Regions from separate parts of the Micromonospora sp. SCSIO 07396 genome, predicted to be linked through region 2. Evidence: riboswitches for the same ligand, from Rfam matches in the RefSeq annotation. Region 2 holds a riboswitch; the other holds the start of a gene.
The links. A riboswitch is a leader RNA that binds a small molecule or an ion and turns the genes downstream of it on or off. The one in region 2 is predicted to bind cyclic di-AMP.
Positions count from the first base shown of each region.

Region 1: another riboswitch for cyclic di-AMP. It lies ahead of ACWCHM_RS17950 (C39 family peptidase); the one in region 2 lies ahead of ACWCHM_RS03905 (coiled-coil domain-containing protein).

Region 1 is NZ_CM132210.1:4,166,210-4,173,263, forward strand. It holds gene ACWCHM_RS17940 (D-ribitol-5-phosphate cytidylyltransferase) at 1-680, shown strand, start outside; gene ACWCHM_RS17945 (CDP-glycerol glycerophosphotransferase family protein) at 705-2,417, shown strand; gene ACWCHM_RS17950 (C39 family peptidase) at 2,826-3,677, opposite strand; cyclic di-AMP (ydaO/yuaA leader) riboswitch at 3,951-4,095, opposite strand; gene ACWCHM_RS17955 (hypothetical protein) at 4,468-5,229, opposite strand; gene ACWCHM_RS17960 (hypothetical protein) at 5,367-5,762, opposite strand; gene ACWCHM_RS17965 (acyltransferase family protein) at 5,978-7,054, opposite strand, start outside.
Region 2 is NZ_CM132210.1:850,183-857,236, reverse strand. It holds gene ACWCHM_RS03920 (alpha/beta fold hydrolase) at 81-1,061, shown strand; gene ACWCHM_RS03915 (HelD family protein) at 1,246-3,363, shown strand; gene ACWCHM_RS03910 (cation diffusion facilitator family transporter) at 3,471-4,385, shown strand; cyclic di-AMP (ydaO/yuaA leader) riboswitch at 4,552-4,683, shown strand; gene ACWCHM_RS03905 (coiled-coil domain-containing protein) at 4,688-5,746, shown strand; gene ACWCHM_RS03900 (SRPBCC family protein) at 5,867-6,334, opposite strand; gene ACWCHM_RS03895 (STAS domain-containing protein) at 6,433-6,795, opposite strand.

The sequences.
Region 1 (7,054 bases), 3.3 Mb from region 2:
GCAGCTACGGCATCGGCCACGACCTGGCCGAGCTGGCCCGGGGCTACGGTGCGCAGGTCTTCGCGTTCAGCCGGTCCAGCACCGGCACCCACGTCGAGCAGACCGGCGACGTCGAGGCCGCGCTGAAGACCGCGTTCGAGGCCACCGGCCGGATCGACCACGTGGTGGTCACCGCCGGCATCCTGGAGAAGGGCGCGCTGGCCGAGATGGACGAGGAGACCATGGACCGGGTCCTCCAGGTCAACTTCGTCGGGCCGGTGATCGCCGCCCGGCAGTCCCTGCCGTACCTGCAACAGACCAAGGGTCAGCTGCTGCTCTACACGTCCAGCTCCTACACCCGGGGCCGGGCCCAGTACGCGCTCTACTCCTCGACGAAGGCGGCGCTGGTCAACCTGACCCAGGCGCTGTCCGACGAGTGGGCCGAGTACGGCGTCCGGGTCAACTGCATCAACCCGGAGCGCACCGCCACCCCGATGCGTACCAAGGCGTTCGGTGAGGAGCCGGAGCACACCCTGCTGGCCGCCGAGACGGTCGCCCAATCCTCGCTCGACGTGCTGATCTCCGACCTGACCGGTCAGGTGATCGACGTCCGGCGGGCCCCCGGCGAGCCGGCCCCGGTGCCGGCCCAGCCAACCGCGGCCGAGCAGGACCGGCTGCCCAGCGGCGTCGACGCCGGCTGACCCGACCCCCCGGAGACGTACGACATGCGTGGTGACCTGGTCAGGAAACTGATCGCACGGTGCCTGACCACCGGCCTGGCCGTGCTCGCCTTCCTGGTGGTGGCGTTCACCGGCGCGACCGGCTGGGGCCTGGCCCTGGCGGTGGCCGCGCTGGCCGCCGCCGGCTACGAACGCCGGGTCCGCCCCGACGCCGACATCGTCGCCGAGACGGTGCTGCTGGCCGCCGGCATCCTGGTCGGCTACGCCCGCCGGCTCGACGACGGGTTCGACCCGGTGCTGGCGCTCACCGCGCTGCTGCTGCTGGGCCTGGTGCTGCTGGTGGGGCCGCTGCGCGACGCCGGCAACCTGGAGATCCGGGCGGCGAACCTGCCGGTGCGGGCGTGGACCCCGCTGGTCGCCGCCCGCCTCGGCGGCATCCTGCTGGGGCTGCTCGCGGTGGTGGCGGTGGCCGCCGCCCTCGCCCTGCCCGCCGTGGTCGCGCTGGCCGTCGTGCTGGTGGTGGCGGCCGGCTGCGGCGCGGTCGGCCTGGACCTGGCCCGGCGGCGGTTCCGGCCGTCGGGCGGGGGCGGCCCGGTGACCCGGGCGCTACGTGCGCACCAGCCGGAGTTCCTGCTCTACTTCTCCGCCCCACCCGGCTCGGAATACCAGGTCACCATGTGGCTGCCCTACCTGGAACGGTTGGGCCGGCCGTTCCTGGTGCTGCTGCGGGAGCCGGAATTCCTGCCCACGATCGCCGCCGCGACCAGCGCCCCGGTGGTCTACTGCCCCACCCTCAAGGCCATGGACGAGGCGCTGGTGCCCAGCCTGCGGGTGGCGTTCTATGTCAACCACGGGGCGAAGAACAGCCACTGCATCCGGTTCACCCAGCTCACCCACGTGCAGCTGCACCACGGCGACAGCGACAAGGCCCCCAGCGCCAACCCGGTCTCGGCCATCTTCGACAAGATCTTCGTGGCCGGTCCGGCGGCGATCGAGCGGTACGCGCGGGCCGGCGTGGAGATCCCCGCCGAGAAGTTCGTCGTGGTCGGCCGTCCGCAGGTCGAAGCCATCGAGGTACGCCGGGAGGCCCGCCCGCCGGCCGCCCCGACGGTGCTCTACACCCCCACCTGGACCGGCCACCACGCCGACGCCAACTACTGCTCGCTGCCGGTGGCAGAGCCGCTGCTGCGCCGGCTGCTCGACCGGGGGGCCACGGTGATCCTGCGGGCCCACCCGTACACCGGGCAGAACCCGGCCTCGGCCCGGCAGTTGGCCCGGCTCACCGAGCTGCTCGCCGCCGACCGGACCCGGACCGGGCGGCAGCACCTGTGGGGGGCAGCGGCCAGCCGTGAGCTGAGCCTGACCGACTGTGTCAACCGCTCCGACGCGCTGGTCTCCGACGTCTCCGGGGTCATCTCCGACTACCTCTACTCGGGCAAGCCGTACGCGGTGACCGACCTGGGCGTCGACGGTGACGAGTTCCTGGACCGGTTCCCGCTGGCCCGCTCCGGTTACGTGCTGCGCCGGGACATGGCCAACCTGGACGAGGTGCTGACCGGGCTGCTGGACACCGATCCGCTGGCGGCGGCCCGGTGGGACACCCGCCGCCGCTACCTGGGCGACTTCCCCGACGACGCGTACGCCGACGGTTTCCTCGACGCGGCCCGCCGGGAGCTGGAGCCGGGCTGGAACCCGCCGGCCCCGCGTACCGCCGGCACCGCCACCTGGGACGACGCTTCGGTGTCCCCGCGCGGCTGACCGGGAGTCGACCCGGGCCGGGGTGGTGGCGTGGTTCGCCACTCGGGCCCGACGCGTGCACGGACGCCCCCTCACAAGTGCCGTCTGCCGCCTACAGACCTGATGACGCAAACGAATCACGCCGTGTGTGCCCTCGCTGACCGGCCGGGTACCGGCAATGATCGGCTCCGCCTGAAGTAGGTGCGGCGTCGGCACTGAGTCGTTGCCGTCATCAGCTCTGTAGGGAGCGAGGGTGGTATGTGCACCCCTCGGACGATGCAGGCGTGGTTGGTCCGGGGCGCGCCGGGTGGCACCCGGCATCGGTGGTGCCGATGCCGTCAGTCCTCGTCGGTCGGGCCGACAGCGGACCGCCCCGGTGCCCGTGGTCAGGCAGCCGAGGCGGTCCGGATCGAATTCGAGAGCAACGGGTCAGGCGGAGTAGCCCCGGGTGGCGATCCAGTTCGCCAGGGTGGTCACGCCGACCCAGTAGGCCGGCAGGGACGGGTCGGCCGAGTCGGCGATCCGCACGGTACGGCCGTTGTCCCGGTAGCCCACGGCGGCGACGTAGTGGCCACCGGGGAAGGAGTGCCAGCCGCCGTCGAGGTCGGTGGCGTCCCCGGCCACGTTCGCGACCACGGCCCGCTTGTCGGTGACCGCCGCGACCACGTCGGCCCGCAGCCGCTCGACCTGCGCGTCGCTCGGGGTGCCGGCGAACATCCGGGTCCGGTACGGATCGCCCTTGACCACGGCGTTGAGCACCCGGGTGGTGTCCTCGGCCGAGTTGGTGCCCATCTCGGTGGTGCCCAACTGGGCGGCGAGGTCGTCCTGGCCGCGCTCGATGCCGGCCGCGCTGAGCGCGTTACGCACCGCCGCCGGGCCACAGTAGTAGTAGGTGATCTGGGCCTGGTAGTCGTAGCGCAGAACCTTCGACGACGGCGGCTTCGGGGCCGCCTTGCGGGTCAGGTCCGGGTCGACGGTGGGACGGGACTTCGCCCGGGTGACGCGCGGCGACGGGGTGGGGCTCGCCGACGGGCTGGCCGTGGGGGTGGCCGACGGGCTGGCCGGGGCGGGCGTGGCCACCCGGGCCTGGGCGCGGCTGGCGACGTCGTCGAGGCGGGGGGCGGTCTCGGCCACGGCGGTGGCGCGCTGCTGGTCGGTCGGGGCGTCGTCGACCCCGGCGGCCAGGGCGGTGCCACCGGCGGCCAGGACGAGGACCGCCGCCGAGCCGACGACCATCCGGTACGGGCGCTGGGCGCCCAGTCGGCGGAGCTGTCGCTTCATGTGGTGCTTCACGGGGTGTTCCTCCACGGGGCGAGGCGGCCGGGCACGCCGGACCGGCACGTGGCGGGTACGCCACGCGCGGATCGGGTGTTTGGGCCGCTCGTTCGGCAGGGTCCGCCCGACGGGAGCCGGGCGGATCGGCGGGTCGCCCGAGCGGGGTCGGGCGGCGGGGTGGACGGCCGGGTCAGCGCGTCAGGCGCGACGGTCCGGCGGCACCCCGGCACCGAGGTGGAGGGATTACCGAGGGGGTGGGGTCATGCTGCACGAGGAGGGAACTCCTTCCGCTGCCGCCGACCGGGTTAGCTGACGGATTCGGGCGGGAAGATCGCCCTACCCCGGGCCGTGGCCCGGAGATTCACCCCAGGTGGTGCGTGTGGGTCCCCGGTTCGTGACAAGCACGATTGAGCGGGTCGGCGCGGCGTCGCCTGCTGCGATCGGGAACCGCACCGGACGGCAGCGACACTACTGGTCGCCCTCCCCTCCCGCCAAGCCCTGTGACCTGCGTAAACATAGCTGGGCAGGCCGATGTGCGGGGCGTTCGGGCAGCCCGGGTGCGGGCCGGGGACGAATGGTCGTCCGGGCCCGTCGGGGCCGTGACCGGACAACCGACCCGCAACCTCCGATGATCAACGAAGTCGATGTGACCGGGTGTGACGGGCTGTCCGGTTCCGCCGCTGCGTGACCGCGTCCACACCCGCCTGGGTAACAATTCGGTCCCCGGGACTCCCGACCTCCCGACCTCCCGGCCCACCCGGCCCGGGGTGGACCCAGGCGGTAGTCGCGGGGCGGGTCAGCCCACCCGGGCCGGGTGCCAGCGGGTGGCCGGGCTCGGGCGGGTCGCCGCCGACGTCGCGGCCCGGGGCAGCGGCACCCGGCCCGGACGCACCCGCTGCGTCGCCGCGTACGCCTCGGCGGCCAGCGACCGGGCGGCCTCGGCGGCCAGCTCGGCGGCCCGCCACGCGACGCGTTCCCGCCAGTGCGCCGCCCGGTACGCCGCCCGCCGGTCCTCCCGGACCGCCCGGGCGAGCATCACCTCGTGCTCGACGGGGTGCCGGCGCGGGTCCCAGCCGTCGCGGTGCGCGAAGACGTCCCGCAGCCGCTCCACCGACAGTTCGCCCCGCCAGTGCGCCGCCACCGCCTCCTGGTGCAGCCACCGCTCCCGGCCGGCGTACTCGGCAGGCGTCCGGGGGGTACGCGGGCTGGGCAGCGCCCCCGCGCCGGTGAACCGTCGGGCCGCCGTCTCCGCCTCGTCGTACTCCTGCCAGGCCCGTTCCAGGGTGTCCTGCGCGGCCAGCCAGGCGGCCCGGTGACGGCGGGCGGTCTGGGCGGCCCCGGCGGCGGCCACGGTCACCTCGTCGGCGTAGCGGCGCAGGTCGGCGACCGGGGGTGGGGCGTCGGGCGGCGGCCCGACGGCGGTCACGTCGGTCGGCTGCTCCCGTTCGGGGCGGGCGACCAGGACGGCGAGGCCGGTCAACGCGAGGACGAGCAGCAGGGACCAGATCGCGGTGGCGGTCGGCACCCCGATCAGGAACTGGGACAGCACGGTGGTCACGGGTCGACACCTCGCGGGCGGATGGGGCGGATCGGGGCCGTACCGGGGCGGAACCGTTGCGGGCAACGTCCGTCCGGGGCGGTACGGGGACGAGGTCGTGGTGGTGGCGGCGGGCGGGCGGCCCCGGTGGGGCGGGGTCAGCGCGCCGGGGGTGCCCGGGGCCCGGGGGCGGCGGGCATCCGACCGGCCGGTGTCGACAGGGTGGCCGTCGGAAGCTCCCGTGCCGGACCGGCCGGCACGGCGGGCAGGCCGGCGTCGACCCGGTCGGTCGTCACCACGTCGACCCGCTCCGTCCCGCGGCCGTCGGCGCGGATGCCGTCACCCTGATCGGACGGGGTGTCGAGGGCCCCGGCGGCGGGGAAGGAGTGCGACGCGTCGGCCGACAGTGCGCCGGGGACCGGATCGAACAGCGCGGGGCCGGACAGCGCCGGGCCGGCGGCGGCGAACGCGAGTGCGACGGCGAGGCCGGCGAGCAGCCGGGACATCCCGCGCGCGACCCACCACAGGGGACTGGTGGGCGCGACCGGGAACACGGGACCACGCTACCGAAGGGGCCACCGGCCCGCAGCACCGCCGGGCGTGTCGCCGCGCCGGCCGCGCGGCAACCGGTCACACCCGGGCGGGCGACGGACCCCGGGCTTGGCATCCACCGTGGAGGGAGTCCCGCCGCCGCCCACGACCGAGCCGGCACACCGCCACCGAGGCGGCAGGTAGCGGCAGGCCGGCAGGGAACAGAGCCGGGGCAAGATCAGTGCGGGTCGCGCGGGCCCGCGTACTCGACGGGGCGGGCGTCGCGCGGCCCGCCGTCGGCCCCCCTCGGCCCCGGCACGACCGCCGTCCCGCCGGCACCCGGAGCAGCGGCACCGGGAACAGCGGCACCGGGAACAGCGGCCGGGGCGGTGCGGCGGCGGGGGGCCAGCCGGCGCATCATCGGGGTCTCCACGAAGCGGTGCAACGCGGCGGCCAGCGCCAGGTTCACCACCAGGAAGCCGAGCACGGCCAGCGGCCCCGACCAGCCGGGCAACCCGACACCCCAGTGCCCGGTGAGCCGCAGCACGGTCATCATCACCAGCACGTGCACCAGGTAGAAGGCGAACGACACCTCACCGAGCCAGATCAGGGTGCGGTGCCGCCACGGCGACCGGCGACCCTGCACGTCCGCGCGGGCCGCCGCCGGGATGACCAGGATGTACGCCACCGACAGCAGCGCCGCCCACATCTCGGCCGGGATCCAGTGCGCCGCCACCCAGACGACCACGAACAGCAGGCTGGCCAGGGTCAGCCCGGGACCCCGCCAGTGGCCCCGGCGCAGCAGCTCGGCGGCGGCCACGCCCAGCCAGAACTCGGTGGAGCGGACCAGCGGGAAGACCTGGGTGAACCACCAGTTGCTGCCCTCGGGCAGCAACTGCTGGCCGGGCCAGAGCGCCAGGATCACCAGCGGCACCGCCACCACCACGGCCCACAGCACGCCGGAGTGGGCCCGTCGGATCGCCGGCAGCGCCAGCGGCAGGCAGAGGTAGAAGAACAGCTCGCAGGAGAGCGACCAGCTCACGTTATTGATGCTGTAGAAGTAGCCGGGGGTGGGGTCCCACGCCTGGACGAGGAAGAGGTTCTCCAGGGCGGCGCGGGGCACCACCGGGTCGGCGAACCACCACATCACCAGCAGCGCCGCCGCCCAGGTCAGCACGTGGTTGGGATAGATCTTGGCGAGCCGGCGACGCCAGAAGTCCCGCCGCCGGTCGCCGTCGCGGGCCGACCAGACCAGCACGAAGCCACTGAGGATGAAGAAGAACTGCACCCCGGACAGGCCCAGGGTGAACAGCCA
Region 2 (7,054 bases):
TGGCGTGGTCTGATGTCGGGTAGCCGGTGTTACCGCCGGGTTACGCCGGTGAATGTGTCCCGGGTGCCTGGGAGGTGGCGATGCCGGATCAGCGGGAGTTGCGGCTGCCCGACGGGGTACGCCTGCACGTCGAGGTGACCGGCCCGGCCGAGGCCGAGGCGACGGCGGTCCTGCTGCACGGCTGGACGCTCGACGGCCGCGCCTGGCACCGGCAGCTCACCGACCTGCGTGGCCGCTTCGGCGACCGGGTCCGGGTGGTCACCTACGACGCCCGGGGCCACGGCCGGTCCAGTTGCATGGCGTTGCGGACGGCGACCCTGGCCCAGCTCGGCGACGACCTCGCGGCGGTGCTGGACGAGCTCGCCCCGACCGGGCCGGTGGTGCTGGTCGGGCACTCGATGGGCGGGATGACCGTGATGGAGTACGCCCACCGGCATCCCGCCCACTTCGCCGCCCGTACGGCCGGACTGGTCTTCGTCTCCACCACCGCCGAGGGGCACACCCACACCGTGTACGGGTTGTCGCCACGGATCGCCCGGCTGATCCGGCTCGCCGAGACCACCGGCGCGGGGGTGCTGGCCCGGTGCGGCTCCTGGCGGCCACCCCGTCCGCTGCTGCGCGCCCTGGCCCCGAGCATCAGGTGGATGCTCTTCGGCGACCGCTGCTCCGGTGCCGACATCCGGCTGGTCACCTCGGCGGTGGCCCGCGCCTCGCTGCGCTCGATAGGTGGGTTCCGCGCCTCGATCGGGGCCCAGCACCGGTTGGCGACGCTCGCCGCGTTGGCGCACCTGCCGGCGGCGGCGCTGGTCGGGGACCGGGACCGGCTGACCCCGCCGCCGTGTGCGGAGTCGATCGCGGCGGCGCTGCCGGCCACCGAGCTGACCGTCTGCCCCGGTGCCGGCCACATGCTGATGATGGAGCGCCCGGACGAGGTGAACGCCGCCGTCGCCGGGGTGCTCGACCGGGTGCTGTCCGCCGCCGGGGTGGGTCCACCGCCGGGGCCCCGCCGTCCCGCCGACGCCCCGGGCGCGCGGGCCGCCACCGGCCGGGCGACGCGCTGAGCCGTCCCGCCACGTGGGGCCGCCGTACCGTCCCGGTGCGTCGCCGCCGGGGCGGCCGGCCACGCGGAGGTGGTGGAGGTCGCGGTACGGGTATCGGCCCGCCGCGGCGTCGGCGGCTGCCCGTACCCTCATTCCGCCTGGCGTGCACCCGCGCCCGGCGTCGCCGTCGCACAGGAGCGGTACGTTGACCGACCAGAGCACCCTGGAGCAGGAGATCGCCGCCGAGCAACGGCATCTCGACCGGGTGTACGCCCGGCTCGCCGAACTGCGCCGCTCGGCCGCCCGCGCCGAGCGGGACGGCTACCGGCTGGCCAAGGTCGGCAACTTCGGCGCGCTGGTGGAGCGGGACGCGATGGTCTTCCATGCCGCCCAGCGCCGGCACCTGCTCGACGCCGAACACGAGGGGCTCGTCTTCGGCCGGCTGGACCTGCGCGACCGGCAGGTGCTGCACGTCGGCCGGCTCGGCGTGCGCGACGACGACGCCGAGACGCTGGTGGTCGACTGGCGGGCCCCGGCCGCCGCCGCCTTCTACCGGGCCACCCCGGCGGAGCCGCTGGGGGTGGTGCGACGGCGCACGATCAGCTCGTCGGACGAGAAGGTCACCCGGATCGAGGACGACCTGCTCGACCCGGAGGCCGCCCCGCCGGACATGCCGGTGGTGGGTGACGGGGCGCTGCTGGCGACCCTGTCCCGGGCGACCGGCCGGGGGATGCGGGACATCATCGCGACCATCCAGCGGGAGCAGGACGAGGCGATCCGGTCCCCCGGTTCGGGGGTCACCATCGTCTCCGGCGGGCCGGGCACCGGGAAGACGGCGGTGGCCCTGCACCGGGCGGCGTACCTGCTCTATGCCGACCGCAGCCGGTACGCCGGCGGCGGCATCCTGGTGGTCGGCCCGTCGGCGGTCTTCGTGGAGTACATCGCCTCGGTGCTGCCGTCGCTGGGTGAGGAGACCGCCACCCTGCACTCGCTGGGTTCGTTGTTCCCCGGTCTGTCGGCGACCCGCACGGACGGTCCCGAGGTGGCGGCGGTGAAGGGTTCACTGCGGATGCGTCGGGTGCTGGAGCGGGCGGCCCGGGACGCGGTGCCGGACGGCCCGCAGGAGCTGCGGCTGCTCTACCGGGGTGCGTTGCTGCGTCTGGAGGGGCGCGAGCTGGACGGCGTCCGGGACCGGGCGCTGCACCGGGGGGCCCGCCGTAACGAGGTCCGTCGGGTCGGCTTCGACGGGGTGCTCGCCGCGTTGTACGCGCAGGCCCGACGGTTGGCCGTCGCCGGTCTGCCCGAGCAGCCGGCCTTCGAGGACGAGATCATCGAGCGGCCGGAGTTCCGGGAGTTCCTCAAGGCGTGGTGGCCCCGGCTGCATCCCCGGCACGTGCTGGGCTGGCTGGCCCGACCGGAGCGGCTGCACCGGTACGCGGCCGGCGTCCTGTCCCGGACGGAGGTCGGGTTGCTGGTGGAGGCGTACCGGTCGCTGGACACCGAGGGGTTGACGGTGGCTGACATCGCCCTGCTCGACGAGCTGGACGCGCTGCTGGGTCAGCCGGTCCGCCCGAAGAAGGCCCGCCGGGACCCGTTCCAGCTCGCCGGCGGCGTCCGGGAGCTGAGCACCTTCGGGGAGCGGCAGCGGGCCGCGCGGGCGGCGGCCCGGGAGCGGCCCGAGGACTACCGGGACTACGCACACGTGGTGGTCGACGAGTCGCAGGACGTCTCGCCGATGCAGTGGCGGATGATCGGCCGGCGCGGCCGGCTCGCCTCCTGGACGGTGGTGGGTGATCCGGCGCAGACCGCCTGGACGGGTGACCAGGCGGAGCTGGACCGGGCCCGGGACCAGGCGCTGGGTCGGCGGCGGCGGCACCGGTTCACGCTCTCCACCAACTACCGCAACTCGGCGGAGATCTTCGCGGTGGCGGCGGCGGAGATTCGCCGGCTCTATCCCGACCTGGAGTTGCCGAGCGCGGTGCGGTCCACCGGGGTGGACCCGGTGGCGTTGCAGGTGCCGGCGGCGGAGCTGGCCCGCGCGACGGCCGACGCGGTGGACGCGCTGCTGGCGGAGGTGGCCGGGACGGTCGGCGTGATCACCCCGGTGCCCCGCCGCGACGAGGTGGCCGGCTGGTTGGGCGACCGGGGCGGGGCGCGGTTGCAGGTGGTGACCAGCCTCCAGGCCAAGGGCATGGAGTACGACGGGGTGGTGCTGGTCTGCCCCGGCGAGATCCGGGCCGATCCGGGCTCCGGGGTACGGACGCTCTACGTGGCGTTGTCCCGGGCGACCCAGCGCCTCACCACCGTCGAACCGACCGGCTGACCGCCCGGAACCCGTCCCACCTGGCCGGACGACCGACCATCACTTGCATACATAGCGATGTGAGCATAGATTGGAGCCGGTCCGCAGCGGCGACGGAAGGTGTGGACGTGGGCGCAGGTCATGACCACAGCGCGACGGTCAGCAACGCCGCGCACCGGCACCGGGGGCGGCTCTGGGCGGCGTTCGGGCTGCTCGCCGTGCTCATGGTGGTCGAGGCAGTGGCCGCCTTCGGCACCGGCTCGCTGGCCCTGCTCTCCGACGCGGGGCACATGTTCACCGACGTGCTCGGCATCGGGATGGCGCTGGCCGCGATCACCGCCACCCGGCGGGCCGCCCGGGACCCGCAGCGCACCTTCGGCCTCTACCGGCTGGAGGTGCTCGCCGCCCTGGCCAACGCCGTCCTGCTCAGCGGGGTCGCGGTCTACGTGCTGATCGAGGCGGTCCGCCGGTTCGGCGAGCCGCCCGAGGTGCTGGCCGGCCCGATGCTGGTGGTGGCGGTGCTCGGCCTGCTCGCCAACATCGTCGCGTTCGGCCTGCTGCGGGAGGGCGCCAAGGAGAGCATCAACCTGCGTGGGGCGTACCTGGAGGTGCTGGGCGACCTGCTCGGCTCGGTCGGCGTGATCGTGGCGGCGCTGCTGATCGCCGGCACCGGTTGGTGGTGGGCCGACCCGCTGGTCGCCGTGGCGATCGGCGTGTTCATCCTGCCCCGCACCTGGCGACTCGGCCGGGCGGCGGTACGCATCCTGGTGCAGGCCGCCCCGGAGCACCTGCCGGTGACCGCCGTGCACGACCGGCTCACCGCCGTGCCCGGCGTCGCCGAGGTGCACGACCTGCACGTCTGGACGCTCACCTCGGGCATGGACGTCGCCTCGGCCCACCTCACCCTGGCCGGCGACGCCGAGGTCGGCACGGTGCTGGCCGCCGCCCGGGGCGCCCTGCGGGAGGACTTCCACATCGAGCACGCCACCCTCCAGGTCGAGCCCGGGGCGACCCCGGGGGCGTGCGGACCCGCCCACTGGTGACCCCCACCCCGGGCCGGACGGTCAGCCCCGGCGGGTACTCCCGCACAGAGATCACGGGAATTTGCGCTGTTTGCCCCTTTTGGGGGTATTCACTCTCGTACTCTCAGTCACGAGGTAGGCAGGCGTCACACGCGTACCGGTAGGCTCGGCCCCGGTCTCCGCCAGGCGGAGGCCGCCGCCTAATCGCCCGCCCGGGCGAACCGGGGAACCACGTTCCTGGGGTGCATCCGCGCAAGCGGTAGGGATCTTCCGTCCCGAACCCGTCAGCTAACCCGGTCGGCGGCTGACGGAAGGACATCCGCATGCACGTACGCACCACCACGCGGCTGCTGGCCGCAGTCGTCACGGCGCTGGCCCTGGGCGTGTCGGCCGCGCCGTTCACCCCGGCCGTCGCCGCGCCCACCACCCGGCTCGCCGCCCCGGGCGACGACGACGAGGGCGGCACCCCGGCGCTGCGCGACCAGCTCGACGCGGCCAGCAAGGGCTGGCTGGAGGCCAAGGCCGCCCTGGAGCGCTCCACCAAACGCCAAAAGGAACTCGACGGGCAGCTCAAGACCATCGAGGGGCAACTGGTCACGCAGACCGCCAAGGTCGGCGAGATCGCCGGAGCGGCCTACCGCACCGGCCGGCTCGGACCGATGTCCGCCCTGCTCAACAGCAACACCCCGACCGGCTTCCTGGACCGCGCGGCGGCGCTGGAGACGGTCGCCACCCGGGAGGACCAGGAACTGCGCACGATGATCGAGACCCGGGACCAGGCCACCCGGACCCGGGCCGCGGTCACCCGGGAGATCACCGAACAGCGCAAGCAGGTCGCCACCATGGGCAAACGCAAGGAACAGGCCGAGCGGGCGTTGGCGGTGGCCGCCGCCGACAAGCCGGCCCCCACCTCCCGCGACTCCGGCAGCTCGGACGGCACGTCCACCAGCAACGCCAAGGGGGCGCCCCGCAACTCCGACGGCTCCTGGCCGTCCGAGTCGTGCAGCGTCAACGACCCGACGCCGGCCAACGGCTGCATCACCCCGCGTACGCTCAACGCCCTCAACCAGGCCAAGGCGGCCGGTTTCACCAGGTACGTCTCCTGCTACCGGCCCAGCGGCTCCGGGGAACACCCCAAGGGCCGGGCGTGCGACTTCGCCGCCCAGAAGGGTGGCTTCGGCGGGGTGGCCAGTGGCGGCGACCGGACGTACGGCAACAACCTCGCCGCGTACTTCATCCGCAACGCCGACCGGCTCGGTGTGCTCTACGTGATCTGGTTCAAGCGGATCTGGCTGCCGAGCAGCGGGTGGAAGGCGTACAGCGGGGGCAACGGGGACCCGTCCAGCGACCACACCAACCACGTGCACCTGTCGATGATCTGAGCCGACCCGGTGGCCCGTCCGACCCGGGCGGGCCACCGGACCACGGCCGGCCGCAGCGGCAGGTCAGGTCGGGTGCCGCCACGCCGCGACCGGGTCGGGCAGCCCGGGTGCCGGCGGTGGTCAGCCCACCGGAGGCGGGTCGCCGGCCCGGGAGTCCAGAACGGCACCGAGGCGGCTGGCCAGCCCCAGGTGGGCGGCGCGGGCCTGCCGGAAGGCGTAGCCGAACAACGGCGCCGGTGCGGCGAGGGTGATCTCTACGTCGATCCGCAGCAGGTCACCCTCCATCCGCAGCCGGGTGTGGTTGCGTACGGTGGTGCCGGGCTGCTGGCGGGCCACCGTCACGATCTCGTCGTCGCCGGCCAGCAGCACGTCGGCCTGGTAGGTGACGGGGAACCGCAGCGGCCCCAGCTCCAGCCGGTCGGTGATCGCATAGCTGGCCAGGGCACCCGGCCGGGCGGGCAGCCGGCGTACCCGGACGATCAGCGGATGCAGCTCCTCCTGCCGGGACAGGTCGCTCAGCAGCGCCGTCGCGTCCGCCGGTGAGCAGCGCGCCTGCACCGTGTAGCTGAAGCTCTCCCGCCGGACCACCGGGCCTCCTGACCGTCGTCGGTCGCACGATCGTGCCGTACCGGAGACGGACTGGCAACGTCACTGGTCGGACGGCATGGACGCCGCCCGTGGCCCGGTCAGGCGCCGGGCAGCACCTCCGGGGTGGCGGCACCGGCGAAGTACGGCTCCGGAGCGCCGAAGAGACCGAGCAGGCCGGTCACCCAGAGCTGCCGGTGCACGAACCGGCTCGGTTCGGTGACGATCAGTTTGACGCCGCTGACCTCGGCGGTCTGGAAGCCGGCGACCATGGCGCTGATCCCGACGGAGTCGATGAAGGTGACGAGTCGCATGTTCAGCTCGATCCGCGCGGGCCGGCCCTTGGCCAGCACCTCGGCGATCGCCTCACGTACCTCGTAGGCGGTGTCGACGTCGATCTCACCACGGGGGGCGATCTCGATGACACCGGCCGGCAGGACCGACTTCACGATCGACAGGCTCACGCGAGCACCTCCACTCGCCCGTCCCCGGGCGCCTCATCAGTACGCGGGCCGCGACCGAGAGTATTCCTCCGATGGCCTCGGTCGCCACCCCTCGGGATGAGCAATTCGCGGATCCGGACGGACCAGACCGTCCCTCTCCACACCGTTGCTGGTCCTGTTCTCTTCCGACGAACGGCACAGCTCGGCCGTTCCAACCGTCCCAGAGTAGCGGCCCCGGTCCAGTGGTAACCGGATGCGGTGGGCCGGGCGAGCCCCGTCG